3 regions of the Pandoraea sp. LA3 genome follow, and region 1 is predicted to be linked to each of the others. Evidence: predicted binding sites of a transcription regulator. Region 1 holds the regulator's gene; each other region holds the start of a gene.
What was found. Region 1 encodes sigma-54, which starts transcription at its own class of promoters, with help from an activator protein. Its sites were predicted from a motif close to TGGCANGNAANCTGCTTT; they were not measured.

Region 1 (4,835 bases):
GCGGTTCCAGTGCGATGACTTCACCCATATGACGCTTGCGGTTCTCGTCCGTGAGGCGCTGGTAATAGCGCAACTCGGCCTCGCCGAGCACCTGAATCCGGTTCGGGTGGATGAGGTTCAGGTGACCCACGAGGTCGGCGCTGGAGGTGGCCGTAGCCACGCTCTCGGGCGTGAATCCGCGCTCCCACCCCTCATGGCCCGTGAGCCACGACAGACGCAGCGTCGCCGCGTTGTCGTCGAAAATGCTTTGCGCGTTGATGCCGGTCAGTTCCACCGCGTCGCCTCGTTCGGTTGGATGTGAGAGCTATTGAAGTCGTCTGTGTTCGCGGCGGTTCGTACCGGATGGCGCCCGGATCAGGGCTGCCAGTTCGCGAGTGCGGTATGGATCTCGTTCGCGCTCGGGGCGTTGATCAGTGTCTCGCGCATTGTGCGGTCGGAAAGCAACTGCGCAATTTCGGACAAGATCTCGAGATGCTGCTGCGTGGCCTGTTCGGGCACCAGCAGGAAAAACAGCAGGGACACCGGCTGGCCGTCAGGCGCTTCGAAAGGAATGGCTTCTTCGAGGCGGATGAATGCCGCCATCGGATGCTTCAGCCCTTTGATGCGGCCGTGCGGGATCGCGACCCCTTCGCCGAGTCCGGTGGAACCCAGACGTTCGCGGGCGAACAGGTTGTCAGTGACCGTAGCGCGCAGGAGCTGGGCATTCTTCTCGAAGAGAAGGCCGACTTGCTCGAAGACGCGCTTCTTGCTGGTGACGGACAGTCCAAGCAGGATGTTGGACTCAGGTAAGAGTTTGAATAAACGGTTCATCTTGTAATGCGGGCGAACGCTTAGTCGCCCTCCAACCCCCGATTGACCTCGCATTATAGACCACCCGCCGCCGTGCTCGCGGAGTGACACCGAACTGGGCCGAACCATACAAAAGGGGCCGTACTACGGCCCCGCGGTGGGTGTTGCCAGACTTACGAGAGACGGATATACGCTCGGGTGGTTCCTTGCGGGTTTTCGTCAGTGTCAGTCAATGCGATGACCACGCCTGAACCGAGCTTATTGCAGCGGTTCCGCCTCAGGAGGGAGTTGGTGGTGCTTGATAGCCTCGCGACCGTGATCCTGAACCTTGTCCTTGTACTGCACTACCTTGCGGTCGAGCATGTCGATCAGCTTGTCGATGGCGGCATACATATTCTCGTCACACTTCTCGACGAAAATTTCCTTGCCCTTGAGATTCACCGTGACGCTCGCGTTCTGGCGTCCCGCTTTCTCCTTGGACTTGTCGACAGAAAGGATCACCTCGACACTAATGACCTGATCGAAATGCCGCAACACGCGTTCAAGCTTGTTGACGACATATTCTTTCAGTGATGCCGTGACTTCGAGATGATGTCCACTGATCTGAAGATTCATAGCTGCTCTCCTTGCTGAAATGCCGAAGTGCACGCCGCGTCATCGTTGACGCTGGCTGGCATGAGCGCGAGCCATTGACGAGACGCAATGTCGCACTGCGGCGTTATGCCCCAGTCGCCAACATGGCGCACCAGGACTGTCCTACAAAGATTTGCGCAAGTTCACTGCGGGGATTCGCATGGCCTCGCGGTATTTCGCGACGGTGCGCCGCGCCACCACAAAACCTTGCTCTGCCAGCAGTTCCGCGATTCGGCTGTCGGAAAGGGGGCTCTGCGGGTCTTCTGCTCCTATGAGTTGCTTGATGAGTGCGCGGATGGCGGTCGATGACGCAGCGCCTCCGGCTTCCGTTGCCACGTGTGACCCGAAGAAGTACTTGAGCTCGAAGGTTCCAAATGGAGTGAGCATGTACTTACTCGTCGTCACCCGTGAAATCGTGGATTCATGTAAACCCAGCGTATCAGCAATCTCGCGTAAAACCAAGGGCCGCATGCCGATTTCGCCATGCGTGAAGAAGTTCTTTTGACGCTCGACAATGGCCTGCGCGACCCGCAGGATCGTGTCGAAGCGTTGCTGGATGTTCTTGATCAGCCAGCGCGCTTCCTGCAACTGCTGTTGGAGGTTGCCGGTGCCCGGATCGTTCCGGTTGTTTCGCAGAATCCGCGCGTACATTTCGTTGATACGCAGACGCGGCATGACTTCCGGGTTGAGTTCGGCCGTCCAGCCGCTTCCCTGCTTGCGTACCAGCACGTCCGGCACGACGTAGTCGGCCTGCGGCGAGCCATACGCCGCGCCCGGGAACGGGTCCAGCGAGCGGATCAGTTGATGGGCGGCGCGCAGGCCATCCTCGGTCACGCCGAGCAGGCGGCGCAGGCGGGTGTAATCGCGCGCGGCCAGTAATTCCAGGTGATCGGTGACGATGCGAAGCGAGAGCGTACGCACGCTGCTGGCGGGCAGACGCTGAAGCTGCAACCGCAGGCATTCCGCCGGGCTGCGGGCACCCACGCCCGCCGGATCGAAGCTTTGCAGGAGGGCGAGCGCTGCGTTGATCTCTTCGGTCTCGAGCGCCAGTTCTTCGGGCATTTCCGCCTGAATTTCGTCGAGCAGGGAGCCGAGATAGCCGTCTTCGTCGAGCGACTCGATCAGAAACTCCACCAGCGCGCGGTCGCGCGGACTGGCCTTGGTCAGGCGCAACTGGGCCAGCAGATGTTCGCGGAGGTTGGGATGGTCGACGTGCAGTTGCGGGCGCGCGTTGTCGTCGTCGTCCGATGCGCTGCCCGAGCGGGCAAAGTCGTTCAGGCTCCAGTCGCTGCCGTTGTCCTGGGCGTTGTCGTCGAAGCGGGCCTCGCCGTCCAGCTCACGGGCTTCGTCGTGACCATTGGCGGGTTCCGCGCTGTCGTTCGAACTACTGGACGACGAACTCCGCTCGTTGCGCAGCGACCCGTCGGTACCCACACGCACCGAGCCGGCGAGCCAATCGTCCTCGCGTTCGAGCATCGGGTTCTGGGTGAGGGCGTGCTCGACTTCCTGCTGAAGTTCGAGCGTCGACAGTTGCAACAACCGGATCGATTGCTGCAACTGCGGCGTGAGGGTCAGGTGCTGCGAGGTGCGGAGTTGAAGAGTCGGTTTCATAGCGTGTCTCGCCTTCATTGTAGAGGCTTTGTCACGCCAACGGAACCGGCCTGACCTCCTATCGGAGGCAGGGTTTACATGCGAAAAATTTGCTTTACATCCGGAAATTTTCGCCCAGATACACGCGACGGACGCTTTCGTCCGCGACGATCTGGTCAGGTGTGCCGGCGGCGAGCACCGAGCCTTCGCTGATGATGTAGGCGTGATCGCAGATGCCGAGCGTCTCACGCACGTTGTGATCGGTAATCAGGACACCGATGCCACGGTCCTTCAGGAAGCGCACGATGCGCTGAATTTCCAGCACCGCGATCGGATCGACGCCCGCGAACGGTTCGTCGAGCAAAATAAAACGCGGCTGCGTGGCCAGCGCACGCGCGATTTCCACGCGACGACGCTCGCCGCCCGAGAGCGACATGGCCGGATTCTCGCGCAGATGGCTCACCTGAAGCTCGTCGAGCAGCGATTCGATACGGCGCTCGATTTCGTCGCGCTTGAGCGGCTTGCCGTTCGCATCGACCTGCAATTCGAGCACGGCGCGAATGTTGTCTTCGACCGTGAGCTTGCGGAATACCGACGCTTCCTGCGGCAGATACGACACGCCCATGCGGGCGCGCTCGTGAATCGGCAGTTCGCTGATGAGGTTGCCGTCGAGCTGAATTTCGCCGTCGTCGGCGGGCACCAGACCCACGATCATGTAAAACGACGTGGTCTTGCCGGCACCGTTCGGTCCGAGCAGTCCGACGACCTCGCCGCTCTTCACGTCGAGCGACACGTCCTTCACGACGGTACGCGCGCCGTACTGCTTCTTGAGCGAGCGTACGACGAGTGCGCTCGGCTTGCCGGCGAGGCCCGCGCCCTGATTGATGGTCGAGGCGTTGCTGCTGGCGGTGCTGTTGGCAGAATTACTCACGCGGATTCCCGATGGACTTGGAGGGCGACAGCGGCGACATATCGCCCTTGGGGGCTGCGGCCGGCTTGCTCGCGCCAGGCGGCGTTGCCTGCGCACCCGTGGCATTGCGCGGGGCGAGGGTGGCGCGCACACGGCCGTTCGGATTGTTGGCGTTGACCTGATCCGAGCCGCTGTTGGCGGTGTAGACCTCATTGTAGGTGTCGTACGTGATCACGCTGCCGTGAATCTCGTCGAGCACTTTGGTACCGCCGGCCAGACGCTTGAGCGTGGCTTGCGTGGTGAGCGTGGCGACTTCGGTCTTGCCGTTGTAATAGATCGTCTGGCCCCACCCGTCGATGTATTCGTCCATGCCGTCGCGCTTCTGACGCATGTAGGCGAGCGGGCCGCCCGGCTTGTAGTAAGCCGTGGCGTACTGATAGCCCTCCGGATCCTGAGTCACTTCGACGCGATCGGCCTTGAGGAGAATCGTCCCCTTGGTCATCGTCACGTTGCCCGTGAAGATGTTGACCTGCTTGAGGTCGTCATAGCTCATGTGATCCGACTCGATGTTGAGCGGCTTGTCGCGGTCGGCGCGTTCGGCGTGGGCGAGCGGCGAGGCCAGCGCGCCGAGAACGGCGAAGGCGGCGGCCAGCGCGCGCAGGGCACGAAGCGTACGCAGGGACGAGAAGGCGGGTCGCAGGTGAAGGCGATCGGTCATGGGGTCTTGGAGCCCTGTTTAGTCTGAGGTGGCGCGCTCGGCGCGGTGGGCGCAGCGGACTGACGGGGAGGCGGTTTTCCGCCCAGCTCCGCCGGCTGGATCGTGCCGTGGACATTGCCGAGCAATTGTACGGCGCGCGTGATGTTATTGAAAATCATGCCATCGCCGTACATCACGGATGCCCCGCGGAACAAC
Region 2 (4,835 bases), on a different contig from region 1:
GGCGGGGAGGGAGACGGGCCGGGGCCCCTTTCTGCAGCGAGTTGGGTTTATGTCTGAGCGGCGGAAAGGGGCTCCGGCCCGTCAGGCGGGGGGTGTTCACCCCGTATCACTAGCAGAAGAAAAGAAAAATACGTCGACGCTACTGCGCCGAGGTCTCATGCTGGCAGCAATCCTGCGGCGCGATAGCTCTCGATGAGGTGATCGTAGACCGCGATGTCTGAGCGACTACGCGCGATCAATTGTGCGCCGGCAATCGCGGCGTAGATAGCACGTGCTCGTCCTTCGCTTTGGTCGGGGGCGACGAGCGAGGCTTCGCGCAGCATCCGGGCGAGCCATGTCACATTCACATCGGCAAACGTCATCACTTCCCGTAGCACGATATCGGGCAGATCGTCCGACTCTGCAGCCATGAAGCTGCCGAGGCAGATGCGATTGTCGCGCTCCAGCGCCTTGCGGAACGTGCCGGGATATTGTCTGAGGCATTCGACGGGATCGCCGGACCGTGCGTAGATCGCATCTAGATTGGCGGCAGTGTCTTCCCAGTAGCGTCGGGCGACGGCGGCTCCCAGATCGGCTTTGCTTTCGAAGTGGTGATAGATGCTGGCCGCCTTGATGCCGACGGCGGAGGCGAGATCCCGGAAATTCAGGCCGTTGTACCCGTGGGCCTGAGCGATCTGGGTCGCGGCCAGCAGAATGCGTTCCTTCGAACTCAAGCCCGAATCGGTCGTCCCCACCATTTCCCTGAATACTCCGAAAGTTGAAAAGCCCATTGACGCCAGAGATTATACCCTCTATCGTTAACCTAACGAACGTTAGGTAGTTTTCATCAACACACTGCGCAGAGGGCAGAGCATGAATCTCAAGAGCACCAGTTCCAACGACGAAACCTTGGCGGACATGGCGATTTACGACTTTCCGAGGGGACCGTATCCAACGCGCGTGCGGATTGCCCTGGCAGAGAAAGCAATGGAGCCACGAGTGAAGTTCGAACTCGTGGATCTTTACAAGGGGGATCACAAGCGACCGGCATTCATGGCGGAGAAGAACTACTCCGGCACGGTACCCGTGCTCCAACTGCGCGATGGCACGTACATCGCAGAATGCACGGCCATTACCGAATATCTCGACTGGCTGGACGGCTCCCCGACATTGACGGGCAACACGCCGTTGACCCGGGCGAAGATCCACATGATGAACAAGCGCGCCGAGCTGGAGTTACTCGATCCGATCAGCGTTTATTTCCATCATGCGACGCCGGGGTTGGGGCCGGACGTGGAGCTGTACCAGAACGAGGAGTGGGGTATTCGCCAGCGCGAGAAAGCCGAGCGGGGCATGCAGTACTTCAACGATCTCCTGGAAACGCAGGCATATATCGCGGGTGACGAATTCTCCATGGCGGATATCACGGTAATTGCGGGGCTGCTCTTCGCGTCCTACGTCAAGGTCGAAGTGCCGGAAACCTGCAAGGCACTGAAGGCGTGGCATGAACGGGTGAGGGCGCGCCCGAGCGTGCGTCATCAGCCGGCGTTTGCGGGGTAGTGATCCCCCGGGCGTTCGCCGTTTGCGGATGAGGGCAGTGTCGGGACGGGAGGTGCGTGAACGGGCGCATGCCCGTCCCACCGCAACCAGCGTGGATGCCGCATGCGTGTCGAGTGGGGGGCGCGTGAGTGCCGATAAGCAAGCGGGGTAAACACACGCGCCACGGAGAAAAACCAACTCCTATACTCCAACCATCGCCGAAACACCGTCGTGGTGCATTTTTATCGTCACCAAAGGGTGCGGCGGGCGCGCATAACGGGTGCATCGGCGTGGCTGAAGAGGTGCCGCACCGAAATCGTGCGTGGTGAGTCAAAAAAGCGGAAAAACAGCTCGGGCATGGATATTGCTCGATCTCGACACAGCAATCTGCGGAGAAGCGTATGGTCGAGAGCTATAACGAGATGGCGAGCATCACGGGTGCGACGCGTTCGCACTACCGGCGGTTCGACGACTGGCTGAAATGCCAGCCCGACGATGTCTTGCACCATAAGCGAGCTGAGGCCGATCTGGCGTTCCGGCGCGTCGGCATCACATTTGCTGTCTACGGCAATGAAGCGGGAACCGAGCGCCTCATCCCGTTCGATCTCATCCCGAGAATTATCCCTGCCCATGAGTGGCAGACCTTGCAGACCGGTCTGCGGCAGCGCGTCGAAGCGCTGAACAAATTCATCCACGACGTCTACCACGACCAGAACATCCTGCGCGCGGGCGTCATTCCAGCGGAGCAGGTGCTGAAGAATGCGCAGTATCGCCCCGAGATGCAGGGCGTCGACGTGCCGGGCGACATCTACTCGCACATCGCCGGTGTCGACGTCGTTCGGGCAGGCACAGGGGACGACGGCGTGTTCTACGTGCTGGAGGACAACCTGAGAGTGCCGTCCGGCGTCTCGTACATGCTGGAAAACCGCAAGATGATGATGCGGTTGTTCCCCGAGCTGTTCGCGAGAAACCGCATCGCGCCGGTCGAACATTATCCCGATCTGTTGCTGGACAGCTTGCGGGCCGTGGCGCCGATGGGGGTCGACGATCCTACCGTCGTCGTGATGACGCCGGGCATCTACAACTCGGCGTACTTCGAACACGCGTTCCTCGCCCAGCAAATGGGGATCGAACTCGTGGAGGGGCAGGACCTCTTCGTCGAAGACAACCTCGTCTACATGCGCACCACCAACGGTCCCAAGCGGGTCGACGTCATTTATCGCCGTATCGACGACGACTTCCTCGACCCGCTCGCGTTTCGCGCTGACTCGACGCTGGGCGTGCCCGGATTGCTGAGCGTCTACCGGGCAGGGCGCGTGACGCTCGCCAACGCCATCGGGACCGGCGTGGCGGACGACAAGTCCATCTACCCGTTCGTGCCCGACATGATCGAGTTCTACCTCGGAGAGAAACCCATCCTGAACAACGTGCCGACGTATCAGTGCCGTCGTGCCGACGATCTGGCCTACACGCTCGACAACCTCGGCGAACTCGTCGTCAAGGAAGTCCACGGGGCGGGCGGATACGGCATGCTGGTCGGGCCGGCGTCCACCAAGGCCGAAATCGAAGCGTTCCGGCAACGGCTGATTGCCAAACCCGACGGCTACATCGCGCAACCCACGTTGGCACTCTCCGCGTGCCCGACTTTCGTCGACGCCGGTATCGCCCCGCGCCACATCGACCTGCGGCCGTTCGTGCTGTCGTCGGGCAAGGGCGTGACCATGGTGCCGGGCGGTCTCACGCGCGTGGCGCTCACCGAAGGGTCGCTCGTCGTCAATTCCTCGCAGGGCGGGGGGACGAAAGACACCTGGGTCCTCGAGAAGTAAGCGGCGTTCGCCAGAGACAGAAGACAACTTATCGGGAAGAGATCATGCTCAGCCGTACCGCCGACCACCTGTTCTGGATGGCCCGCTATATGGAGCGCGCCGAGAACACCGCGCGCCTGCTCGACGTCAATCTGCAAAACCTGTTGCTGCCGCAAGACGCCATCGACAATCTCGACGACGAAGACGATACCGATTTGGCACATGCGCTTGCCGGCGGCATCGACAACGAAGCCGGGTGGCGCGCCACGTTGCGTATCTCCGAGCTTGAGCCGGCGTTCAACCGCAAACACGCGCGCGCCACACGTGCGAACGTGCTCGACTTCGTGGTGCGCGATCGCGACAACCCGTCGAGCATCGCCTGCTGTCTGGCCGCCGCCCGCGAGAACGCGCGTGCCGTGCGCGGCACCCTGACGACCGAACTGTGGGAGACCGTCAACAGCACCTGGCTGGAATTCCCGCGCATGCTCGACCTCCTGGAGCGCGACCCGGCGCATCTGTTCGAGTGGGTCAAGGTGCGCTCGCATCTCTCGCGCGGCGTGAGCTTCGGTACGCTGTTCCAGGACGATGCGTTCTACTTCACGCGTCTGGGGCTCTTCCTGGAGCGTGCCGATAACACCGCACGGATTCTCGACGTGCGCTTTCATGAGGCCGTGCGTGCCGACAAGGCCGGGCCGGACGCCTCGCATCCCACGGACTTCTACTACTGGTCTGCCGTGCTGCGCAGCGTGTCGGGGTTCGAGATCTATCGCAAGGTCTACCGTGACGTGATCACGCCGGAGCGTGTCGTCGAACTGCTCATGCTCAACGCCCACATGCCGCGCTCGTTGCTGGCCTCGCTCAACGGCGTGTGCGAAAACCTTGCCACGCTCTCCAATGCACAGTCCGGCGACGTCGAGCGTTATGCCGGTAAACTTCAGGCAGACCTCAAATACGCCGACATCCAGCAGATACAGCAGCAAGGCCTGCACCCCGTCCTGACCGAGTTTCTCGAGCGCGTGTCCGTGCTCGGCAACAAGATCAGCCAGACATTCCTGATCCCGCTCGCCGCCTGATGCCATGCGCCTGATCATCCGTCACGAGACCACCTACCGCTACGACACGCCGGTGCGCTACACCATCCAGCAGCTTCGGCTGACGCCGACGGCGTCCGAAGTGCAACGCATCGTGCAATGGCGGTTGAGTGCGCCAGGCAAACTCACCGCCGCGCGCGACGCGTTCGGTAACGACATGCATACGCTCGTGCTGCACCAGCCGCACGACGAGATCCATCTGCTGGCCGAGGGGGAGGTCGAGACCACGCCGCTCGTCGACGGCAAGCTCGGTGAGACGAGTCACGCCGTACCGGTGTTATGCTTCGCCAGCCCAACGCCGCTCACCGGGCGCAGCGACGGAATCGATGCGCTCGCCGCCGACGCCGGGGTGACCACGCCGGGCGACCTGCTCGCGCTGGCGGCCTCCATTTGCGAACAGGTCGACTACGAGTCGGGGATC
Region 3 (4,835 bases), on a different contig from region 1:
GCACCGCCTGAATCAGCAGCAGGCTGATACCGAAGGTCGTGAGCAGCGTCTCCAGCGGACGTCCATACAGATGCTTGATGACGGTGCGCTCCAGCACGAAGCCGACGGCGGCCGCGACGAGAAAGGCCGTCGGCACGGCAGCGACGAGATAGAAATCGAACGCACCCGGTGCGAAGCGCTGAAAGAGCGTCTGCATGACATAGGTGGCATAGGCGCCGATCATCAGGAATTCACCGTGCGCCATGTTGATCACGCCGATGAGGCCGTACGTGATCGCCAGACCGAGGGCGGCGAGCAGGAGCACGCTGCCGAGCGAGAGACCGGCGAAGACCGTGCCGAAGAACTCGCTGCGGCGCTGTGCCGACGCCAGTTGCGTGAGGGCGATGTCGGCGGCGCTGCGCACGGTGGCATCCGGCTCGGCGTAGGTGCCGTCAGCCTGTTTGGCGACGATGGGCAGCAGCAGGTCGCGCATCTGCGGATCGCCGGCGGCGGCGATCAGGTCGATGGCTTCGCGGCGCTTCTTCGGATCGGCGTCGTGCAGGGCCGTTTGCGCCCAGAGCTGATCGAGACGCTTGCGCAATGCCGGGTCCGTCTCCTTCTGGCGGGCTTGCTCGATGAGCGCCTTGAACGCGGGCGACGGGTTTTGCAGCATCGTGTCGATCGCTTGCGCACGCGTGTCGTGATCCGGCGAGAGCAGCGCACCGGCGGCCGCGGCGGTGGCGACCTTCGCGCGCAGCACGTTGTTGAGCGTGAGCGATCCGGCGTCGTCGGCCTTGACCGGCGCGCCCGTGATCGGGTCGACGTATTTGTCGTCCTTCTGAATGGCGATGCTGTTGCCCACGGTAGCTGCCGTGTCGTCGGCGAGCGCTTTGAGCAGGGCTGCGGCCTGCGGCGAACCGTCGGCAGCGAGGTGATCGATGGCTTGAGCCTTGGCGTCGAAATCGTCACCGGCGAGGGCGGCGAGATCGTCGTTGGTGACGGCCGCACGGGCCGTGGAGGACATCGTCAGCGCAGCGCCCAGAGAGATCAGGACAAGGGCGGCAGCGGTCCAGCGTCTTATCGTTATCATGCGAAACCTCTGCATGCGCCGGAAGCCGTCGGTGCGGCTCCGGCGCAGGGAATGGAAGGAAGATCAGACCTTGTCGGGCTTGCCTTCGTTACCCGCGATGAACGGGCTCCACGGTTGGGCGCGCACGGTCGACTTCGTCTTCCACACGACGTTGAACTGACCGTCCGGGCGGATTTCGCCGATCATCACCGGCTTGTGCAGGTGGTGGTTGCCGTCCATGACCATGTCGAAGCCGTCCGGCGACTTGAAGGACTGGCCGATCATGGCGGTGCGCACCTTGTCGACGTCCGTGCTCGCGGCCTTCTCGACGGCCTGCTTCCACATATGCATGCCGACGTAGGTGGCTTCCATCGGGTCGTTCGTCACGCGCTTGTCGCCGCCGGGCAGCCCCTTGGCCTTGACGTACGCGAACCATTCCTTCTTGAACGAATCGTTGGTCGGGTTTTTCACCGACATGAAGTAGTTCCACGCCGCGAGGTGACCCACCAGCGGCTTGGTGTCGATGCCGCGCAGTTCTTCTTCGCCGACGGAGAACGCCACGACCGGCACGTCCGTCGCTTTCAGGCCCTGGTTGCCGAGTTCCTTGTAGAACGGCACGTTCGAGTCACCGTTGATCGTCGAGATGACGGTGGTCTTGCCGCCCTGGGCGAACTGCTTGATGTTGGCGACGATGGTCTGATAGTCGCTGTGACCGAACGGCGTGTAGACCTCCTGAATATCCTTGTCGGCCACGCCCTTCGAGTGCAGGAACGCGCGCAGGATCTTGTTGGTCGTGCGCGGGTAGACATAGTCGGTGCCGAGCAGGAAGAAGCGCTTGGCACTGCCGCCTTCCTTGCCCATCAGATATTCCACGGCCGGAATCGCCTGCTGGTTCGGCGCGGCGCCGGTGTAGAAGACGTTCTTCGACATCTCTTCGCCTTCGTACTGCACCGGGTAGTAGAGCAGGCCGTTGAGTTCTTCGAAGACCGGCAGCACCGACTTGCGCGACACGGAGGTCCAGCAGCCGAACACGGCGGCGACCTTGTCCTTGGTGAGCAACTGGCGTGCCTTTTCGGCGAAGAGCGGCCAGTTCGACGCCGGGTCGACGACCACGGCTTCGAGCGGACGACCCATCACGCCGCCGCGGGCGTTGATGTCGGCGATGGTCATGAGCGCGACATCCTTGAGCGACGTCTCCGAGATGGCCATCGTGCCCGAGAGCGAATGCAGGATACCGACCTTGATGGGCTGCTTGCTTTGCGCGAACAAGTTCGGCGCCATGCCGGTAAGCGATGCGGCGCCCGAGAGGGCCGCCATCTGGAGTAGCGTGCGTCGTTTCATGGTACGTCTTCCCCTATTCCTGGTTAGACCGGAGGATCCGGTATTCGGGGACTAACGCAAGGGCCGTGCCAGCATGCGTGGATGTCGCCGCGATGGCGGCTTCTCACGTGTGCGAGCGACGTATCGGAGGCCGACCGGATGGCCGGAATTCACCTTGGTATTCAAACTTGCATCCAAGTTTTCCGGGCTTTGGCGCGCAGGCGAAAGTTGACCTCCCATCGTCCTTTCGGCCGAGGGGTGGCCGCCCGGCGAGAGGCACGTTGGTGCGGTGACGCGCTGAGTTGGTGCGCACCGATTTGGCGCGACGCTCGCGCTGTGGATCACCTTTGTGCATGGGAGGCCGGGTAAGGCTGGGCAATCGTCTGCCGATCTCCGCCGAGGCGGCCGGGCGCACGATCGGCGAACGCGATCCTCCCACTCGGTGGCACTTTTTGATGCATGATTGGCATTCGTGCCAAATCGGCCGACGGCAAGATGAGGACTCTCAACGATTCCCCACTTGTCTGATTCCACGCATATGACCGATACCGTCGCCGGGCGCGATGCGCCACCTACCGATCCAGCCGAGCTTGCGCGCCGCCGACTCGGACGCCGCTACGCCGCCGTGCTTGCCGCCTGCCAGGCGCTCTACACCGCCGCGCTGTCGGTCGACCTGACGCTCACGGGCCTCGTCGGCTACATGCTGGCGTCCGACAAGGGCTACGCCACGCTGCCGTTCTCGTTGATCACCGTGGCGTCTGCCATCACGACGATCTTCGCGTCGATGCTCATTCAGCGCTTCGGCCAGCGACTCGGCTTCGCGCTGGGGGCGCTGTTCGGCACGGTGGGCGGGCTGGTGTCGGTCATGGCGATCTACGAGCGTCACTTCGCCATGTTCTGCGCGGGCACGGCATGCGTGGGCGTCTTTCAGGCGTTCGCGCGTTATTACCGGTTGGCGGCGGCGGACGTCGTGCCTGTCGAAGACAAACCGCGTGCGATCTCCGTGGTGCTCACCGGCGGTGTGCTGGCCGCCGTGATCGGCCCGGCGCTCGCTGCCGGCAGCAAAGACTGGCTCGCGCCGGTGACGTTCGCCGGGTCGTATCTCGTCGTCACGCTTCTGTCGGGCGTCTCGCTGGTGCTGCTCGTGGGATTCCTGCGCGATCTGCCGGTGCATGCGGCAAGCGGCGCGGCGGGCGCTGCTCATGAGTTGCCGGCGCGGCCGCTGGGCGAGATCATGCGTCAACCGATTTACATGGCGGCGCTGGCGAACAACCTGATCGGCTTCATGGTGATGATGTTCGTGATGACGGCCACGCCCATCGCGGCCGTCGCCTGCGGTCACAGCATCGACGATGGCGCCCACATCATCGAGTGGCATCTGGTCGGGATGTATGCGCCGTCGTTCTTTTCCGGCCATCTCGTGAAGCGCTGGGGCGTGGTGCCGGTGCTGCTGCTGGGTATCGGCATGTCGGCGCTGTGCGGCGTGCTGGCGCTGATGTCGACGAGTCTCGCGTATTTCTATGCTGCGCTGGCGTTCCTCGGTGTCGGCTGGAACTTCATGTTTGTGGGCGGCACGACGCTGCTGACCATGTCGTATCGTCCGGCAGAGCGTGCACGTGCGCAGGCGGCCAACGAATTCATCACCTTTGCCGGGACGGCGCTGGCGAGTCTGTTCGCCGGTCAGTTGCTGGCGCGTTTCGGCTGGTCGACGATCAATCAGGCGACATTCCCGCTGCTGCTGATCGCGGCGATGGCGACGGTGTGGTACGCCGTCGATGCGAAGCGGCGCGAGATGCAGGTCGCGGCCTGATGCACACCCGTTCATGAGTTCATCTATGTGTCCGTCCCTGCGTCGATAGCCATCATGAATCCACCCGATCATCCACCCCGTCTGGTCGCGTTTCTCATCGTGCCGCCGTTCGTTCTGCTCGACCTGGCGGGGCCGTTGGATGCGTTTCATGCCGTCATCCGCAACTACACGGAGACAGGGCAGGAGGCGCCTTACCGAACGGTGGTGGTATCCGAGCATGGCGGGCCGGTGGAGACGGGGTCGGGCATTACGTTGCACACGGAGCCGATGCGCGCGCTGGACACGATGCCGGTCGACACGCTGGTCGCGGTGGGTGGCGCGGTGGCGCATCGTCCTGCGGTGCCGGGGCCGGTGGGCGACTGGTTGCGCGGCTATGCGCCGAACGTGCGACGCGTGTGTTCTGTGTGTGTCGGGGCGTTCATCCTCGGTTCGGCGGGGTTGCTGGACGGGCGTCGCGCCACGACGCACTGGCTGGATACGGCGATGTTGCAGCAGTGCTTTCCGCAGGCGCTGGTCGAGTCCGATCCGATCTACGTGCGTCAGGACCCGGTGTGGACATCGGCAGGCATTACGGCGGGCATCGACCTCGGGCTGGCCTTGATCGAGGACGACTGGGGCGTGGACGTTGCGTTGCAGGCGGCGCGTCGGCTGGTGGTG

Region 2: a site for sigma-54 is predicted at 1,872-1,889, ahead of C5N93_RS25130 (circularly permuted type 2 ATP-grasp protein). Genes of this name have one in related genera too.
Region 3: a site for sigma-54 is predicted at 2,443-2,460, ahead of urtA (urea ABC transporter substrate-binding protein). Genes of this name have one in related genera too.

The regions. Positions count from the first base shown of each region.
Region 1 is NZ_PTPY01000034.1:216,934-221,768, reverse strand. It holds gene hprK (HPr(Ser) kinase/phosphatase) at 1-274, opposite strand, end outside; gene ptsN (PTS IIA-like nitrogen regulatory protein PtsN) at 355-810, opposite strand; gene raiA (ribosome-associated translation inhibitor RaiA) at 1,048-1,404, opposite strand; gene C5N93_RS15160 (RNA polymerase factor sigma-54) at 1,546-3,033, opposite strand; gene lptB (LPS export ABC transporter ATP-binding protein) at 3,128-3,898, opposite strand; gene lptA (lipopolysaccharide transport periplasmic protein LptA) at 3,936-4,640, opposite strand; gene lptC (LPS export ABC transporter periplasmic protein LptC) at 4,637-4,835, opposite strand, start outside.
Region 2 is NZ_PTPY01000038.1:623,895-628,729, reverse strand. It holds gene C5N93_RS25140 (TetR/AcrR family transcriptional regulator) at 156-737, opposite strand; gene C5N93_RS25135 (glutathione S-transferase) at 853-1,539, shown strand; gene C5N93_RS25130 (circularly permuted type 2 ATP-grasp protein) at 1,920-3,344, shown strand; gene C5N93_RS25125 (alpha-E domain-containing protein) at 3,389-4,396, shown strand; gene C5N93_RS25120 (transglutaminase family protein) at 4,401-4,835, shown strand, end outside.
Region 3 is NZ_PTPY01000036.1:552,256-557,090, forward strand. It holds gene urtB (urea ABC transporter permease subunit UrtB) at 1-1,069, opposite strand, end outside; gene urtA (urea ABC transporter substrate-binding protein) at 1,133-2,389, opposite strand; gene C5N93_RS20920 (MFS transporter) at 2,907-4,178, shown strand; gene C5N93_RS20925 (helix-turn-helix domain-containing protein) at 4,233-4,835, shown strand, end outside.